DNA from 3 places in the Clostridium lapidicellarium genome. Region 3 is predicted to be linked to each of the others. Evidence: riboswitches for the same ligand, from Rfam matches in the RefSeq annotation. Region 3 holds a riboswitch; each other region holds the start of a gene.
What was found. A riboswitch is a leader RNA that binds a small molecule or an ion and turns the genes downstream of it on or off. The one in region 3 is predicted to bind glycine.
Positions count from the first base shown of each region.

Region 1 (6,481 bases), on a different contig from region 3:
TTGTCAATCATCTGCATTATTTCGTTTCAGATTATTAGTTCTATGAATTCTTTTACCGTTTTCATCAAAGATCTTTTTCATATGTTTCTCTGTAGTAAATACCGTACACATCAGAACAGGTATAAAACCTATCAATGGTACTAAATAACCCTTGCCGTGCAGAAAATAATGACCTATTTCGCCTAAAATAAGAAGAATAATTCCTGCCAACACGTACTGATTAGTAGAATATCTGTTTGCTTCATTCCATGTATCCTGATTTTTCATAGAAATATCAGTGCGATATCCATACCATGAATTGATTTTTTTAGGTCTAACCATTTTGGGTATAACGCCAAAAGCCAAGGTTACCAGGCCAAATACCAGTGAATATATCATATACTCAGCTCCCCTTAAAACTTAATATCCATTACTTTAATAATAAAACAATTCTTTTAAAAAGCCAACCTATTTCCCATTTAATTTGTCTTTCATATTAGATGTAAGTTTATCCAGCAGCTGAGGTTTATCCTTTCCATCATCAGGGAAAACCACATAACTGCATTCAAGGTGATATTCACTGTATTTTTCATCCACAGATCTTATTCTATTATATATTTCATTTATCTTATTCATGATAAAACGCACTCTTCCCCTCTGACATCGGGGTAATACACCTACCAGTGTAGAAAACCCATATTTTTCAAACAAATCCGGTGTTTTAAAAAGAACTCTTAATTTTTCATAGAGAGAGTCCACTAATATCAGATAATTATCTTTTACTTCTATTTTTTCGTCCATTTCCGTAAAATATTTTTTTATCAAGCTGATCATTATAATTGAAAGTTTCGTATGTTCAGCTTTAGCTTTCACAATCTGTCTTGTTATATACTGCTGGAAGTTCAAATATATTATTTCACCTTGTTCATCCTTATTTTTACTGGATTTTATAAGCTTATTAACCCTTTCAATCAGCATTTTATTATTAAAAGGTTTTAATATATATTCTGATGTTCCCTCTTTTATACATTTTATGAATGCATTTCTCGTATTCATTTTTGTAAGTATCATTATTGGAATATTTAGATTTCTAGCTTTTATCTTTCTAATTACTTCAAAACCATCTTCATTGCTAAGTCCAACTTCCAATATTATTAAATTTATTTCATCTTTATTGTCATGAAGTTTATTAAAAAAATCAAAAGAAGTGCCTGCCTCATATACGCCAATTCCCTTTCTCTCCAGAATCTCCTTTACTCTATATCTCATATAAGCCATATCATCCAATACAATAACTTTATCCATAATTATCATCCTATTTTCCATAGTAATATTTTAGACTATTCCTTTCCGCATTTGAAAAATGAAATTTTCAATGTCATATATTTTGTTATCGTCCAATTTAAGACTTACTTTAAAAAAATATACAGTTGAAAACCATGTTTTTTGCTAGGACATCCCACCATCTACAGTTATAATCTGACTTGTCATGTAAGAAGAAGAACCTCCTGCCAAAAAACATACTACTTTTGCAACTTCATCACTATTTCCAAACTTGCCCATGGGAATTTCTTCTTTTAAAATTTCTCTATCTTCAGCTTTTAAACAGGCATTCATCTGTGTATCTATTACACCTGGCGCTACGGCATTTACTCTGATATTAGAAGGTGCCATCTCCTTTCCAAGAGATCTGGTAAAAATATTTATGGCACCTTTTGTGGCAGAATAAATTGATTCACAGGAAGCACCGACATTTCCCCACATGGATGAAATATTTATTATAGATCCGCTTTTTCTTGAAATCATATGCTTTAACACACAATGTGTACAATTCAACATTCCTTTAAAATTGACATCTATTATGGAATCCCACTGTTTTTGCTGCATATCTACAAACAGACCTATATGACATATACCTGCATTATTTACCAGTACATCTATTTTGCCCATTTTGCCTATGGCATCTCTCACTATTTTCTCCGCATCCTCATACAAGCTAACGTCGCCCTGAACTACAATTCCAGTAGAACCAGCTTCTCTTACCATTTCCAGAGTTTTATATGCCCCTTTTTCATCTCTATTATAATTTATTACCACAGCGGCACCACATTTTGCAATATTTACAGCAATACTTCTCCCTATACCTCTGGATGCACCAGTAATTACAACAATTTTTCCTCCCAAATCTTCCATATAAATTTCCTCCTTTTAGAATCAAACCTGCATTACTTCAAGAAACATTATACATTAACTCTACATAATGGCAAAATAAAATTATAGTAAATTTGCATATTCTGCACATTTATGCTATTATAATTATAATAAATAATAATTCTCAATTAATATAATTTATTTGGAGGGATATATATGAATTTAACATTTCAGGGAAAAAGCGTAAGACTCTCTGGCAGTCCTCTTAAAGTTGGCGATGCTGTGCCAAATTTTACTGTTATAAACAATGCAATGGATACAGTTTCTTTAAAAGACACAAACGGTGTTAGAATATTTTTAACAGTACCTTCTATAGACACACCGGTTTGTGATCTGGAGACCAGAACTTTTAACGAAAAAACATCAGAAATTCCAGGCGTGACTGTATATACAGTATCCATGGATCTGCCCTTCGCCCAGAGCCGCTGGTGTGCAGCTAATGGAATAAAAAATGTAATTACAGTATCGGATTTTAAAGATAGGACATTTGGTAAAAATTTTGGAACATACATGGAGGATTTAGGTCTGTTGGCCAGAACTGCCTTTGTAGTTAACAGCACAAACAAAATCACCTATGTAGAATATGTACCTGAAGTTACAAATCAGCCAAACTTCGATGCCATATTAAATGCCGCTAAAAAAGCAAAATAAAGTGAATATACAGTACAAAAGATTCCTGGATCCCAAAGGTTCAAGAATCTTTTTTTTAACTTAATCTGAACTATATAAATATCATGAATATTGGAATAACAACTATACAAGCAAGTGTAGTGATAACAGTCACAATGCTGGCATATTTGTAATCTGCACCATAACCTTTTGCTACAATACTTGTATTGGTCATTGCAGGCATAATGGATTGGATAATAAATACTTTCCCCATCAGCGGCGGTACATGGATAAAATGAAGCAGCAGCATAACCAAAACAGGTGAAAGAGCAAATCGGGCAGCAAGCAAAATCAACAGTTCCCTATCAAATTTCAGTTCGGAAAATTTAACCGAACTCAGTACCAATCCAATGAAGATTAAAGCAAAAGGTGTCGTTGGAAATCCCAGATAGTTTAAAGTATCCATTACAAAATTCGGCAGATTTATTTTTAGGATGATTAGCAGAATCCCAACCATAAACCCCAGCAATGCAGGTGTTAGGATTTTTTTGGCTGTCGCTTTTGAAAAAAAAGAAACATTCTTGGCTAAATTTCCATCACGACTGATTTCATAATTTCCGATTGTCCAAAAATATGTTGTATTAACTATATAATAAATCAATACATAGGGTACACTTTTTTGTCCAAACAATTCCAAGTTAATTGGAAGTCCAACAAAAAATGTATTAGAGCAAAAAAATATAGATCTAAAGATTCCTTTATGTCTCCTTGGAACTTTGAGCAAATTGCTGATTAAAACAGACAGTATATACATGCTTCCCATGGAGATAAGTGGAACTAAAATTCCACTTATCAGAGAAAAAAACTTACTGCGGTCAAAATTGCCAACTAGATTCCAAATCATATAACAGGGAAGTGCAATATTCAGCAAATATTTAGTTATCGCACTTCCAAATTTATCATCTATCCACTTTGCACGTGACATAAAATAACCAACCATTATCATTACAATGATCGGAATGATGCTTTCTAAAGATGTAAAAAAAGTAAGTAGCATATTATAAACTCCAGATTCTCAAAATAATTTTATATTAAAATATCAACGTCTATTTTACTCTAAATACACACAACATTCAATTTATAATAAAGTTAATCTTAAGGTAAAATTATCACAACATCAATTTGAATTATAATAAAAAACATGTTATAATCACTTTAATAATTTAACAGGCTGGATGAAGCTGGCGGAATATATCCATAGACCGTTAGCTGACAAGCCTCTGGAGAGACTCGTAAAGAGCGCCGAAGGGGAAAACTGTCTACAGTGAAACTCTCAGGTAAAGAGGACAGAGGATTTTATCCAAAATAGTAAATTTCTAATTATTTGCTGTTTTAATTCCTTGTTTACCAGAGATTAAATTTAATTTAATCTCTTTTTTGTTTCTTAAATAATTATCAATATTGAAGGGAGATGAATTCAACAGATGAAGGCATTCATAACTGTAATCGGAAAAGACAAAGTTGGTATTATCTACAAAATAACTTCTGTGTTGTTTGAAAACAATATAAATATTCTAGACATCAATCAAACTCTGATAGAAAATTATTTTACCATGATAATGCTGGTAGATTTAAGCAAAATGAAAACAGATTTTACAAGCATAAAAAATATACTTGAAAATAAGGCAAGAGAAATGGGTGTTGATATCAAGATTCAAAGAGAAGACATATTTACTTCTATGCAAGAAATCTAAACTGGAGTGTGAACAATATGATAAATACCAAAAACATAATGGAAACAATAAATATGATAGATAAGGAAAATCTCGATATAAGGACAATCACAATGGGCATATCCCTCATGGATTGTATAGACAGCGACGGGAAGAAAGCCAGAATAAAAATATACGACAAAATAACCAGATGTGCTGAAAACCTGGTTAAAACTGCGGAACAAATCGAAACGGAATATGGAATACCAATAATACATAAAAGAGTATCCGTATCCCCCATTTCACTTGTGGCTCAATCAACCTCCGACAAAGACTATGTAAAATTTGCACAGACTCTAGACAAAACTACAAAAACCCTCGGTATAGATTTTATCGGAGGATTCACAACACTTGTCCATAAGGGTTATTCAAAGGGAGATAGAATACTCATAGAATCCATACCTGAAGCACTGGCATCCACCAATAAGGTCTGCTCTTCGGTGAATGTTGCAACTACAAAAGCCGGAATAAATATGGATGCAGTAAAGGATATGGGGAGGATAGTGAAAAAAACTGCTTATCTCACCAGAGAAGACGACAGCATAGGATGCGCCAAATTGGTGGTATTTTCAAATGCTGTAGAAGACAATCCTTTTATGGCTGGGGCATTTCATGGAATTGGAGAAGCTGATACCATAATAAATGTAGGCGTAAGTGGTCCCGGCGTGGTAAAATCTGCATTGGAGAAAGTAAAGGGGGAAAATTTCGGCACAGTAACTGAAACTATAAAAAAAACTGCTTTTAAAATAACCAGAATGGGACAATTAGTGGCTGATGAGGCTTCAAAAAGATTGAAAGTACCCTTTGGAATAGTTGACCTGTCATTGGCACCTACACCTGCAGTAGGAGACAGTGTAGCGAGAATTCTCGAAGAAATGGGATTGGAAAGCTGTGGATGTCCAGGTACAACGGCAGCACTTGCACTTTTAAACGACTCAGTTAAAAAAGGTGGTATAATGGCTGCATCACAAGTTGGAGGTCTAAGCGGTGCTTTCATACCGGTAAGTGAAGATGAGGGAATGATAAATGCAGTAAATGCAGGTTCTCTCAATTTGGAAAAGCTGGAGGCCATGACATGTGTATGTTCCGTTGGACTTGACATGATAGGCATACCGGGAAATACACCGGAATCAACCATATCTGCCATAATTGCAGATGAAGCTGCCATAGGAATGATAAACTGTAAAACAACTGCAACAAGGTTAATACCAGTTTATAATAAATCCGTAGGAGAAGAGGCAAATTTTGGTGGTCTCCTTGGAAAAGCTCCCATAATGCCTGTAAGCAAATTTTCCAGTAAACTTTTTATAAATAGGGGCGGCAGAATTCCGGCACCAATTCACAGCTTTAAAAACTAAAATGCCTAATTTGGCCTCAAACATATTTAGAATTATAAAATTAATACGATAAATTGTTATATTACTATATATTTCTAAATCAACAATATATGAGGTGAAACAATATGGCATGGGAAAAGAAACTTATTCCAGTTACCGAACTAAAGCCTGGAATGATGTCTTCAGAAGATGTAATTTTTGAAGATAAAATGTTATTGTCAAAAAATAATATCGTTACAAAACCTACTATAGATAAATTGAAACAAAATTACCTTGTGGATAAAATAGAAGTTTATGTAAAAAATGATTCTGATAGTCCATTAATTATTAAAACAAATACAATACAAAAAATAGAAAATGATTTTAACGAATTTTCTCTAAGTTTAAAACGTATATTCAACAACATATCTAAATTAAAAGTTCCTGAAATGAATGAAATAAGGATTTTTTCAAAAAAAATACAGGAGGAATTTAAGTCCACGGGAATAGTTATCAGAAATATTGTGTTTTACGGCAGTGGAAATGACACCATATACAGACACAGTATAAATGTATCTGCTATAAGTTTCATAT
Region 1 covers NZ_JBGFFE010000010.1:3,190-9,670, forward strand. Annotated here, with positions in the region: gene AB8S09_RS08275 (SdpI family protein) at 4-378, opposite strand; gene AB8S09_RS08280 (response regulator transcription factor) at 448-1,284, opposite strand; gene ymfI (elongation factor P 5-aminopentanone reductase) at 1,429-2,172, opposite strand; gene tpx (thiol peroxidase) at 2,347-2,841, shown strand; gene AB8S09_RS08295 (AEC family transporter) at 2,912-3,856, opposite strand; glycine riboswitch at 4,070-4,159, shown strand; gene AB8S09_RS08300 (ACT domain-containing protein) at 4,284-4,553, shown strand; gene AB8S09_RS08305 (PFL family protein) at 4,571-5,929, shown strand; gene AB8S09_RS08310 (HD-GYP domain-containing protein) at 6,034-6,481, shown strand, end outside.
Region 1: another riboswitch for glycine. It lies ahead of AB8S09_RS08300 (ACT domain-containing protein); the one in region 3 lies ahead of AB8S09_RS09090 (GrdX family protein).

Region 2 (6,481 bases), on a different contig from region 3:
TAAATACCAATCTGCAGGAAAAAGATATGATTTACGGCGGAGTTTTCAAATTGGAAAAGACTGTGCGTGAAGCATATAAAAGGTTCAATCCCAAGGCAATTTTTGTAACTGCATCCTGCGCTTCCGGAATTATTGGAGATGACGTGGAAGGCGTGACTGACAAATTACAGGAAGAATTGGGCATACCTGTGGCATATGTGTCCTGTGAGGGGTTTAGATCAAGAATTTGGACGACGGGTTTTGATGCTGCTTATCATGCTATTTTGAGGAAAATTGTTAAGCCCCCCGTTGAAAAGAAAAGTGACGTTGTAAATGTAATTAATTTTTGGGGGAGTGATATATTTACGGATTTATTTGGCCGAATAGGGCTGAAGCCCAATTACATCGTCCCTTTTTCAAATATAGAAAAATTGGAGAGAATATCTGAATCTGCTGCTACAGTGCAGGTATGTCCTACCTTGGGGACATATCTGGCTGCTGGACTCGAACAGGAATATGGGGTGGCTGAAGTCAAGTCGCCGCCTCCATATGGGATAACTGGAACTGATATGTGGTTTAGGGAGCTTGGAAAAGCTGTCGGCAGGGAAAGTGAAGTGGAGGAACTCATAAAATCGGAGAAGCACAGGATTGCCCCAAAGCTTGAAAGGCTCAGGGAAAAACTCGAGGGCAAAAGAGTGTATGTAACTGCTGGGGCAGCCCATGGTCACAGTCTCATAGCTCTTTTAAGAGATCTTCACATGGAAGTGGTGGGGGCAGCCATATTTCACCACGATCCGTGTTATGACGACAGAAATCCCGAAAGTGACAGCTTGGGACATGTAGTGAGAAATTATGGCGACATTGAAAATTATGATGTGTGCAACAAGCAGCCCTTTGAACTGGTAAATATACTCAATAGGTTGAAACCCGACCTGCTGGTAGCCAGACACGGTGGGATGTCTTCCTGGGGACCAAAGCTTGGAATACCTACATTTTTAATGGGGGATGAGCAGTTTGGACTTGGATACGGGGGACTTATAAATTATGGCAATAAAATAATTGATGTTCTTGCCACTAAAGAATTTGTAAAAAATATTGCCTGTCACTGTGAGCTTCCCTATACCGATTGGTGGTTGAAGCAGGATCCCTGTACTTTTCTAGGAGGTGGATGTAATGGCAAAAACGACTGATATAGTTGAGCAGCCCAGGCATTATTGTGCATTGGGAGCGGAACAGTCTGTATTGGCCATCAAAAAAGCTATTCCAATAATACACTCCGGTCCTGGCTGCGGAATCAAGCTTTATGACGGACTGAGTGTCGCCTCGGGATACCAGGGTATAGGATATTCAGGCGGGAGCTCTGTTCCCTGTACAAATACAACTGAAAGGGAAGTTGTATTTGGGGGAGAAAAAAGATTGAGACAGGTTATAGATGGAGCTTTGAAAGTTTTAAAAGCTGATCTGTTAGTGGTTTTGACAGGGTGCACTGCGGACATAATAGGGGATGATGTGGAAGAAATAGTAAGTGAATATAGAGATAGGGGTATTCCGATAGTCTGCGCCGAGACAGGTGGATTCAGGGGGAGTAATTTTAAAGGGCACGAGATGGTGGTTGAAGCCATCATAGATCAATTTATAGGGGAAAAGAGAGTAAAAGTGAAGAGAGGTCTTGTAAATGTTTGGTCTGTGCTTCCCTATCAAGATTCCTTCTGGACCGGCAATTTGCTGGGAATAAAAAAGCTGCTTCAGGGAATAGGCCTTAAAGTAAATATACTTTTTGGTACGGAGTCGAAAGGGGTGAATGAGTGGAAGACAATTCCCGACGCCCAGTTTAATCTGGTGCTTTCACCCTGGGTGGGGCTGAATATTGCAAAGCATCTGGAAAAGAAGTATGGGACTCCATACCTGCACTATCCAATACTGCCAATAGGGGCAAAGGAAACCGGCAAATTTTTGAGAACTGTTGCAGAATTTGCACAACTGGACAGGAAAAGAGTTGAAGAATTTATAGAAAAGGAGGAAAAGAGATTTTATTATTATATTGAGAGGTCCTTGGACTTTTTCATAGAATTTAGATATGATATGGCAGATAGGTTTTTTAATATAACGGATTCTTTTTATGCGCTGGGAATAAGCAAATTTCTGGTGAATGAACTTGGAATTGTCCCGGGACAGCAGTATATAACGGATGACACTCCTGAAAAATATAGACATGGCATAAAACAGGAATTTGTCCACCTGTCGGATACTTTTTCTTCAAAGGTTATATTTGAAATAGACGGAGGTAAAATTCATGAAAGCCTGAGAAAATATCCCCTTGAAAATTACAGGCCTCTTATATTGGGAAGTTCCTGGGACAGGGATATAGCTTCTGAGCTGAATGGATTTTGGATAAATATATCTATTCCAGTTCTGCACAGGCTGGTGCTGAACAGGAGTTACGTCGGATACAGCGGCGGATTGACCCTGATGGAGGATATATACAGCAGTATATTGAATACCTATAAATAATATACTCAATTGGAAATATTTTATTGAAATAATTTGCTTTAGGATGTATTATTAATGTAGTAGTATAAAAGTTGGTTTGGATGATTGTGGCGTGAGATAACAACGTATGTTAACCGAAGGAGCAATGATATATTTTCACAACTATATCAGAAACTTTCAGGTATAATATAACGTCATGGGACAAAGCTCTGGAAAATCTGCATTTTAAAGCAGTACCGAAGGTGAAAGATGTTTTGCATCGAAACTCTCAGGTAAATGAACAGGGACATGTGAACAGTTTGTTTTCATGTCTTTTTTGCTATCTAAAAATATGATCAGGAGGGTTTGCTGTGGAGAAATTAAAGAAAACTGCACTGTTTGATTCCTATAAAAAATATGGTGCAAAGATGATAGATTTTGCAGGATGGTCTATGCCGGTACAATTTGAGGGCATAATACCCGAACACAATGCGGTCAGGGAAAAAGCTGGTTTATTTGATGTTTCGCATATGGGTGAAGCTGATATAAGGGGAAAAGATGCCCTGAAATTTGTACAGAATTTGATTACAAATGATGCATCTGTGCTTGAGGACAATCAGGTGATGTACAGCCCCATGTGTTATCAAAATGGCGGAGTTGTAGATGATATTATAGTATACAGATTTGATGGAGGACATTTCTTCTTGGTCATAAATGCTGCAAACATTGAAAAGGATATCAACTGGATGCTTGAAAATTGTGATGGTTTTGATGTGAAAATTGCAAATATATCTTCTTCCATTATACAGCTGGCACTTCAGGGACCTGAAGCCCAAAACATACTTCAAAAACTCACCGATGTGAATTTGGAGGAAATTAAGTTTTTCTTTTGCAGGAGGGATGTATCGGTCTGCGGGAGAAAATGCATGATATCCAGAACAGGATATACGGGAGAAGATGGGTTTGAAATTTATTCCAGTACTGAAAATGCAGAATATCTGTGGAACAATATACTTGAAGCCGGAAGGAAAGAGGGCATAAAACCAGTGGGACTAGGTGCAAGAGATACACTGAGGTTTGAAGTGAATCTCCCTCTCTATGGCAATGAACTTTCTGAATTCATTACTCCTCTTGAAGCCGGACTGGGATTTTTTGTAAAACTGGACAAAAAAGATTTCATAGGGAAGATTTCCCTTTTAAAGCAGAAAAAAGAGGGGCTTAAAAGGAAGATAATTGGATTTGAAATGATAGACAGGGGTATTCCAAGAAAGGGATATGAGGTCTTTAAAGAAGATAGGAAGATAGGTGAAGTGACTACGGGATACAGATCCCCGTCACTAAAGAAGAATTTGGGACTTGCTCTTGTAAACTCGAGTTATTCCAGACTTGGAACTGAGATTTTTGTAAAAATAAGAGGCAGGTTTCTTAAAGCGGAAGTTGTAAATAAAAGATTTTATAAAAAAAATTATAAAAAATGATGGGGAGGAAGTTGTAGATGAAAACTTTAGAGGGAGCATTTTATACGAAGGATCACGAATGGATAAAGGCAGATGATGGGAATAAAGCTTATGTGGGCATAACTGATTTTGCCCAGGATTCTTTAGGCGATATTGTATTTGTTGATTTGCCCGAGGTGGATTCAGAATTTGAGAAGGGTGAAGTCTTTGGAGCGGTGGAATCTGTAAAAGCAGCTTCAGATCTGTATATGCCTGTATCGGGCAGGGTGATTAAAGTAAATGAGGGACTTGTGGATAATCCTGAATATGTAAACCAGGATCCCTATGAAAACTGGATAATTTGCATTGAAATGTCAGATAATTCACAACTTAGCGAACTCTTGGATTCAAAAAATTATAAAAATTTATGTGATGGAGAGTGATATTATGCATCCTTATTTGCCGCTGACGGATGAAGACAGACAAATTATGTTGAAAAAAATAGGAATAAATAAAATAGATGACTTATTTTCTGACATACCTGAGAGCATACGTCTGAAAAGAAAATTGGATATTAATGATGGAATGTCCGAACTTGAAGTGAAGTCCTATATTGACGATATTGCGAAATTGAATAGGAGCTGTAGTGAATTAACCTGTTTTCTAGGTGCAGGAGCTTATGATCATTATATACCTTCCATAGTGAGACACATAATATCGAGATCTGAATTTTATACTGCATATACTCCTTATCAGGCTGAGATAAGCCAGGGTACCCTACAGAGTATATTTGAATATCAGACTGTTATGGCTGATTTGACAGGGATGGATGTTTCCAATGCATCCATGTATGATGGAGCCACGGCCTGTGTTGAAGCTGCACAGATGGCTGCAAATATCGTGAGACGAAAAAAGATAATTGTATCTAAGACCGTTAATCCGGAAGCCAGAAAAGTGCTTGAGACCTATTTGAGATTTAAAGATTTGGAGCTTGTGGAAATAGACGAAACATGTGGAGTTACAGATATAGACAGACTTAAGGCCGAGCTGGATGGAGATACTGCGGCAGTTATAGTCCAGACACCAAATTTTTTTGGAATAATAGAGGAACTTGAAGATATGGAAAAGTATATCCATAAGAACAGATCACTTTTGATAGTATATTGCAGTCCCATTTCCCTCGGTATACTGAAAAATCCCGGCGAGTGCGGTGCAGATATAGCTGTGGGTGAAGGGCAGCCCCTTGGAAGCAGGATGAATTATGGCGGACCATATTTTGGATTTTTAACTGCAAGAAAGAAATATCTCAGGAAAATTCCCGGCAGAATTGTAGGAGAAACAACGGACAGGGAAGGTAAAAGAGGTTTTGTGCTTACACTTCAGGCAAGAGAACAGCATATAAGAAGAGAAAAAGCCTCTTCGAATATATGTTCTAATGAAGCTTTAAACGCACTGGCTGCCCTGATATATTTGGTTACACTTGGCAAAGAAGGAATCAGGGAGGTTGCCTGCCAGAATATACAGAAAGTTCATTATGCCTTTAAAAAACTTACTGAAAGCGGAAAGTATAAACCGGTGTTCAACAGGCCGTTTTTTAACGAATTTCTGATCCGATCTGAAGTTCCAGTGAGAAAAGTGAATGAGAAGCTGCTTCAGCACAATATATTGGGGGGATATGAAGTGGGAGAAAATTCCATGATATTGTGTGTTACTGAAAAGAGGACAAAATCCGAAATAGATAAATTGGTTTCTGTATTGGAGGCGATGTAGTATGATTGGTGAATACAACAAACTTATTTTTGAACTTTCTAAAAAGGGAAGGAGAGCTTATTCTCTTCCGCAGTGTGATGTACCTGAGGAGGATATTTCCAAGCTTGTTCCTGAAAAGTTCATAGAAAAAGAAGAGCTGAAGCTTCCTGAAGTGAGCGAAGTGGATGTTGTGAGACATTTTATACGGCTTTCAAATAAAAATTTTGGTGTGGATACCGGATTTTATCCTCTTGGCTCCTGTACCATGAAATACAACCCCAAGATCAATGAAGATATGGCAAATTTGGATGGATTTACCGGACTTCATCCCTATCAGCCCGAGAAAACGGTCCAGGGCGCTTTGAGGCTCATGTATGAGTTGAGTGGAAAACTTTCCGAGATAATGGGATTTGATTCCGTATCGCTGCAGCCTGCGGCAGGAGCCCACGGTGAAATTTCGGGACTTATGATAATAAAGGCCTATCATGAAAAAAGGGGGGATTTTAAGAGAAAGAAAATAATTGTACCTGGTTCGGCCCATGGAACCAATCCTGCTTCGGCTGCCTGTGCAGGCTTTGATGTAGTGGAAGTCAAGTCTGATGAAGATGGAACGGTTGATATTGAATCTTTAAAGTCCCTGTTAGATGACGAAGTGGCGGGACTCATGCTTACAAACCCGAATACACTGGGCATATTTGAAAAAAATATTTCGAAAATAGCAAAGTTTGTTCACGGTGCCGGGGGACTTCTCTATTATGACGGTGCAAATATGAATGCCAATATGGGGAAAACGAGGCCCGGTGACATGGGATTTGACGTATGTCATATAAATCTGCACAAGACATTTT
Region 2 covers NZ_JBGFFE010000025.1:28,699-35,179, forward strand. Annotated here, with positions in the region: gene AB8S09_RS13490 (nitrogenase component 1) at 1-1,169, shown strand, start outside; gene AB8S09_RS13495 (nitrogenase component 1) at 1,153-2,490, shown strand; glycine riboswitch at 2,669-2,763, shown strand; gene gcvT (glycine cleavage system aminomethyltransferase GcvT) at 2,820-3,926, shown strand; gene gcvH (glycine cleavage system protein GcvH) at 3,944-4,327, shown strand; gene gcvPA (aminomethyl-transferring glycine dehydrogenase subunit GcvPA) at 4,332-5,654, shown strand; gene gcvPB (aminomethyl-transferring glycine dehydrogenase subunit GcvPB) at 5,659-6,481, shown strand, end outside.
Region 2: another riboswitch for glycine. It lies ahead of gcvT (glycine cleavage system aminomethyltransferase GcvT); the one in region 3 lies ahead of AB8S09_RS09090 (GrdX family protein).

Region 3 (6,481 bases):
AAATAGTTGTGAAAGTTACAAGAGGATCTTTAATTGAAAGTGTCCATAGGGCTGATATAGCAGTGGTGAATAGTAATGGAAACCTTATATATAGTTTGGGAAATTCATATAAAGTAACTTATATGCGTTCTGCGGCAAAACCGCTGCAGACTTTGGAGATAATATTGTCAGGGGCGGCAGACAAGTTTTCATTTACGGATGAGGAAATATCTATAATGTGCGGTTCACATCAAGGGGAAGAATTTCATAGAAAAACTGTAGAAGGCATATTGAAAAAATTGGGCCTTAATGTTGATAACCTTCTGTGTGGTTCTACATTGCCGTCAAACAGGGAATATTCCCAAAGACTTCTGTGGAATCATGCAAAGTTAAATCCGACTTACACTGACTGTTCGGGTAAACATGCCGGCATACTCTCTGTATGTGTATTAAAAGGATATGATCTGGAGGACTATAATTCACCGGAACATCCCGTACAAAGGGAAATTAAAAAGATAATATCTGAAGTGTGCTCCATAAGGGAAAAGGATATAATTATAGGAACAGACGGGTGTACCGTGCCCGTTTTTGGAATGCCCTTATATAATATGGCGCTGGGTTATTCAAGGATTGCAAGCGGAAACGGACTGCCACAGGATTATAATAAGGCGGCGGACAGAATATTTAAAGCTATGAACAATGCCCCGGAAATGGTGGCAGGTACTGACAGATTTTGCACCGACCTCATAAAAAATACCCATGGTAAGCTTATCGGGAAATATGGCGCAGAAGGTGTATACTGTGTCGGAGTCAGAGGCAGTGGTTTGGGAATGGCAATCAAGATAGAAGATGGTAATGTTGACAGGGCGTTATGGCCAACCGTTGTTAAATGTCTGGAAGATCTGAATGTATTGGATCAGACTGAAAGCAAATCACTTGGTAAATATAGAAATCGACAAAATCTAAACAATGTAGGGGAAAAAATAGGCGACATATTCCCGGATTTTAACTTGAAAAAAAATCTTTAGAGCTTTCTAAATCAAAAAGTACAGAGTAAAATATTTAATCCTAAATAATTATTGGACTCTGTACTTTATATTGAAATTTATTCCGATAATTTCCTTAGCTTGTCTGTTAATGTACTTAAATTTTGTATTGAAGCATCTAGATTCTGTATTTCAGATAATTGGTTTTTAAAATTATCTACTGCGGATGAAATTCCCTGAGAAGTATTGCTCACGGATTTTTTTATTTCAGTTAAAGTTGAGTTTATTTCATTTATGGAGTTACTGCTTGAGTTGGATAATTTTCTTATTTCCTTTGCAACGACTGAAAATCCTTTTCCCTGTTCTCCTGCCCTGGAAGCTTCTATAGCTGCGTTTAAACCGAGTAAATTGGTTTCAGAAGCTATATTTTTTATAAAATTCAAGACTTCATCTGTATTTTCCGATTTACTCAAAGCATATTTTACCTCATCTAATATTTTTTTACTGGATTTGACAGTGTTTTCTATTCCGGAAGACAGCATATTCGAAGCATGTGAGATATTTTCTATGGATTCTGACAGAATTTTAGATGCTTCATTGAATTCATAATGTCTCTTCAGGCTTTTTACGAGAACTATACTTCCTATTATTTTATTTTCCTCTTTTACTGGTATTCCTATGGCTTTTATTTCAACTCCAAAAGTTTCTTTTGGAATTATAGAAGAATATACTTTTCTCGCTTTTATGCATTCATAGGCGGCTCCCTTCGGCCTCAGCGGATCGCCTGCTTTTGCATTCATTTTTATATTTTCGCTGTTTACGACTTTAATGAAATGGGTGGTAGTTGACATAGTGAAGGCGATTTCATCGTCGAAAAAATACTGCATGTAGGGCATTAAGGTATTGAATGCCTGTTGTATTTTGTTTTCAATTTTCATTTCTTCCATAAATGGTTCCCCCAATTTTAGTAATAATGTTGTTTATAGTTATACAATAGCACAAATGGAAGTATTTTTTAATTATTTTAGAAAATAAAAGTCACATTTGTCATTGTAATTAATATTATAAAAGTATAGAACACATGATGAAAAAAAAGAGTACCTAATAATATAATTTATTAAAGATGATAAGGAGGGATCTTTATGTCACGTAGAAGTTGTGGTAGACGAGGAAGCGGAAAAGAGATACTGGTTATAATAATAATTCTAATATTGTGTTGTGGTATTGATTGCGGCGATGTTGGAAGAAAATGCTAGATAAAAACTGCTGAATTATACCTTGGTTTTTGAAATAAAGAAACAGAAGATAAAAAATTAAGGTAACTTAAAAATTATATAATATAATTTAAAGATAATAAGGGGGGGTCTTTATATGTCACACAGATGTTGTAGTGGTGGTAGAAGCGGAAGCAGTGCAATAATAATAATAATTATATTATTGTTATTATGTGGTGGATGTGGAAGAGGAATATGCTAAGTAGTAAGTAGAAGGGAGACGATTTTCGTTTCCCTTTTTTTACTTCAAAGAAGCAGGTCTTCCAGAGAGTCTATATCTTTTATAAATATGAGGTTTTTGTTAAAATCTATTAGATTGTCTTTTTTCATGTTTATGAGCTCTCTTGAAAGAGACGGCCTTGGAATTCCCAGCTGATCCGCCATTTCCTTTCTGGTACAGTTTAAATATATTTTTAAATTTTTCTGCTGATGGTATTCTTCCAATATGTAAGAAGAAATTTTCTGACGTATGGTTTCATAGGATATATTTTTGAGCTTTTTATTCAACATGAGTATTTTATCGGATAAAAGAGACATAAAGTTTTTTAAAAACATGGGGAAAATATTACATAGTTTTAATATGTCTTCTTTGGATATAAACATTACAGAAGTACTGCTCGATGCAGTTATAGTGGCCGGATAGGTATTTCTGTTGGAGAATATTATAACTTCCCCGAATATATCGCTTTCCCTTAAGATACCTAAAGTTATGACTTTCCCCGAAGAAAATGTCTTCTGTACCTCTACATTTCCGTCTATGACTATTCCTATTTTTGAACAATCCGATTCTTCAATTGCTATTACCTCTCCCTTTGAATATTTTCTGGGAGTATATTCTATCTTTGCAAGCAATTTTTCAATATCGTTTTCTGAAAAGTTTTTCATCAATATGCAGTTGCTCAATACGTCATATATATTTTTCATATTTTCCTCCGCTTTGATATATAAAAATATTATTTTACAGTAACATAGGATACGGATTGTATGATTTTATTTTATTATAATATAGGCATAAAAACAAGGGAGGAATTTATGATGAAGAGAAAGATCGTCAATATAGATAGAGAAAAATGTGATGGATGCGGTTTGTGTGTAAATGCCTGTCATGAAGGTGCCATAGAATTGGTGGGTGGTAAAGCACGGCTTAAAGGTGATGAATACTGTGATGGCCTTGGAGACTGCCTTCCGGAGTGTCCTAGAGGTGCAATAGATATAATTGAGAGGGAAAGCAGAAATTATAAAGGAAATGTATCGGAACTCGGACAATGGCCGGTTCAGCTGAAGCTTGTAAATCCCAGGGCTCCCTATTTGAAAAATGCAGAACTTTTAATAGCGGCAGATTGTACGTCTTATGCTTATGGAAATTTCCACAGAGATTTTATAAAGGGTCATATTGTTTTAATAGGATGTCCAAAGCTGGATGATATAGATTATTATGAGGAGAAGTTTACCGATATCATAAAAAACAATAATTTGAAAAGCATAACTGTAGTGAGGATGGAGGTACCCTGCTGTGGCGGAATTGTAAATGCGGTTAAAAATTCAATGCTGAATTCTGGAATGATGGTTCCCTATAGGGAAGTTGTAATATCTATTGAAGGAAATATTATAGAAGATAAAAATTAATATGATAATTTTATGGGATGTATCAAAAAATGAAATATGGAATGTCGTTGAGAAATGTGGAAAAGTGTTCTGATGTAATATATAATAAAAGTAGAAAAGTTAATATTATAAATTTTGGATGAATTTTTCGGGAGATTAAGTGGAAAATTAATTTTGAAAACCACTTAGCTGCAGACTTTTGTTCTACAGCATCCTTGAATGGATAGCCGAAGGGGTAAGTGTTATTTCTCTTAGATAATATGAATCTCTCAGGTCAAAGGACCGAAAAAGGACAAAACTCTGGAAAGTTTTTGTCACCGAAGGAGTAAATCTCTCAGGTAAAAAGGACAGGGTAAAAGAGAATTCTTTTATCGTGTCCTTATTTTATGTTTAACAGGAAAAATTTGAAAGGAAAAAATGATATGGTAGAACCCATAATGGTAATTACTAATAATCCAACATGCAGGGAAAAGCTGTCAGACAGATATGAAATTGATTTCATAGACGGCAGTGCCATGGATGTATTAAAAAAAGCTAGAGATTACATACATAAAAATCACAGGCTGCTTACTCATCCACTTGTAAGTGGTGTGAAGCCCAATGAGGTCCCGTATAGGACTGTCATAATATCTAAAACAACTGAGAATACTGTAGATGTGGAGTCTTTAAATTATATAGAGATGGGAATTCATACTACTCAAAAATTTTTAAGGGATTATGGTGTTTCACATTGGAGTAAAAAAGTGCTGGATGACTTTTCAGTAGTAGATTATGATTTGATCAGATATAATCTTTGATAATTTATGTGTGAGCAGGGACATGAATATAAAGAACTGTTTATATTTTAACAATATTAGGAGGTATGAGTATGGAACATTTATACGATTGTATAATAATTGGCGGAGGGCCAGCTGGTCTGTCGGCAGGTCTCTATGCAGCAAGATCCAAGATGGATACTTTGTTGATAGAGAGGGCGAAATATGGTGGGCAGATAACTACCACGGATGAACTTGATAATTATCCGGGTTCCATTGAAAATTGTACGGGAGCCAGTTTAAGCGAGAGAATGAAAAAGCAGGCTTTGGACTTTGGAGTGAAGTTTGCAAAAGATGAGATAGTAGATTTGGATATTGATGGTGCAATCAAGGTATTGAAGAGCAAGAAGGAAACCTATAGGGCCAGGACAATAATAATTGCCACAGGTGCAAATCCAAGACTTTCAGGCTTCAATAATGAAAGGAAATTGAGAGGAAGAGGAATTTCCTACTGTGCAACTTGCGACGCCGATTTCTTTACAGACCTGGATGTAGCGGTAGTAGGCGGTGGAGATTCAGCTATCACCGAAGCAATTTATCTTACAAAATTTGCTAGCAGTGTTACGGTTATACACAGGAGAGATGCCTTGAGGGCAACAAAATCACTGCAGGAAAGGGCCTTTAACAATCCCAAAATAAAGTTTATATGGAATTCTATTGTAGTAGGGGCTGTAGGGGACGAAATACTCGAGGGATTGATCTTAAAGAATAAAATTACAGGTGAAAACAGGAAGTTGAAGGTAGATGGATGTTTTGTGTTTGTGGGATATGAGCCCATATCACAGCTTTTCAAGGGAAAGTTAACTATGGATGATAGAAACTATATAATAACGGATGAAGATATGAAAACAAACATTTCCGGAGTATTTGCCGCAGGCGATGTGAGGGAAAAATCTCTGAGACAGGTTGTAACTGCAGCAGCAGATGGTGCTATAGCAGCAACTACTGCAGAAAGTTATATAGAAGAAAAATAAAAAAATTGGAATAGGAGGAATTTACAATGCTTGAATTGACAAAACAGAATTTTGACGAGGAGGTTCTGAATTATACTGATAAGCCGGTATTTGTGGACTTCTGGGGAGACAAATGTGAAATGTGCAAGCAGCTTATGCCTGGAGTACATGGCCTGGAAGATAAATATGGCGACAAGATTAAATTTTCGAGCCTCAATATAAGTAAGGCCAGGAGGCTTGCGATAGGGCAGAAAGTTTTAGGACTGCCTACCATGATAATTTACAATAAAGGTGAAAAAGCTAGTACGATTACTGCGGATAAAATAAAATCTCTAGATGATGTCGAAGAATTTATCAAGTCCTGCTATGTTAAACTGTAAAAATTAGGAATTTAAATTCCTGGTTTTAATAAATTTGGAGGTGAATATATTGCGACTGGAAATTGGAAAAATTCATATCAGGGATATTCAATTTGCTGATGAAACAAAGATCGTAAATGGAATTCTCTATGTTAACAAAGATGAATTGCTGAAGAAGATTGGCGGTGACGATAGAATTGAACAGGTGAAAGTCGATATTGCCAGACCGGGCGATGAAACCAGAATCATACCTGTAAAAGATGTTATTGAACCGAGAGTTAAGGTAGAGGGGAAGGGAGGTATATTTCCGGGGTTTATAAGCAAAGTTGATACTGTAGGAGAAGGCAGGACACATGTACTTAGTGGAGCTGCAGTGGTTACAACGGGCAGTATTGTTGGATTTCAGGAAGGTATCATAGATATGAGCGGTGAAGGTGCAAAATATACTCCTTTTTCAAAGACGAATAATTTGGTTATAGTTTGTGAGCCCAAGAAAGGAATAAAACAGCA
Region 3 covers NZ_JBGFFE010000011.1:66,989-73,469, forward strand. Annotated here, with positions in the region: gene AB8S09_RS09070 (asparaginase) at 1-1,007, shown strand, start outside; gene AB8S09_RS09075 (methyl-accepting chemotaxis protein) at 1,085-1,912, opposite strand; gene AB8S09_RS09080 (Crp/Fnr family transcriptional regulator) at 2,486-3,163, opposite strand; gene AB8S09_RS09085 (ATP-binding protein) at 3,275-3,865, shown strand; glycine riboswitch at 3,984-4,139, shown strand; glycine riboswitch at 4,142-4,198, shown strand; gene AB8S09_RS09090 (GrdX family protein) at 4,231-4,641, shown strand; gene trxB (thioredoxin-disulfide reductase) at 4,713-5,633, shown strand; gene AB8S09_RS09100 (thioredoxin family protein) at 5,660-5,992, shown strand; gene AB8S09_RS09105 (glycine/sarcosine/betaine reductase component B subunit) at 6,042-6,481, shown strand, end outside.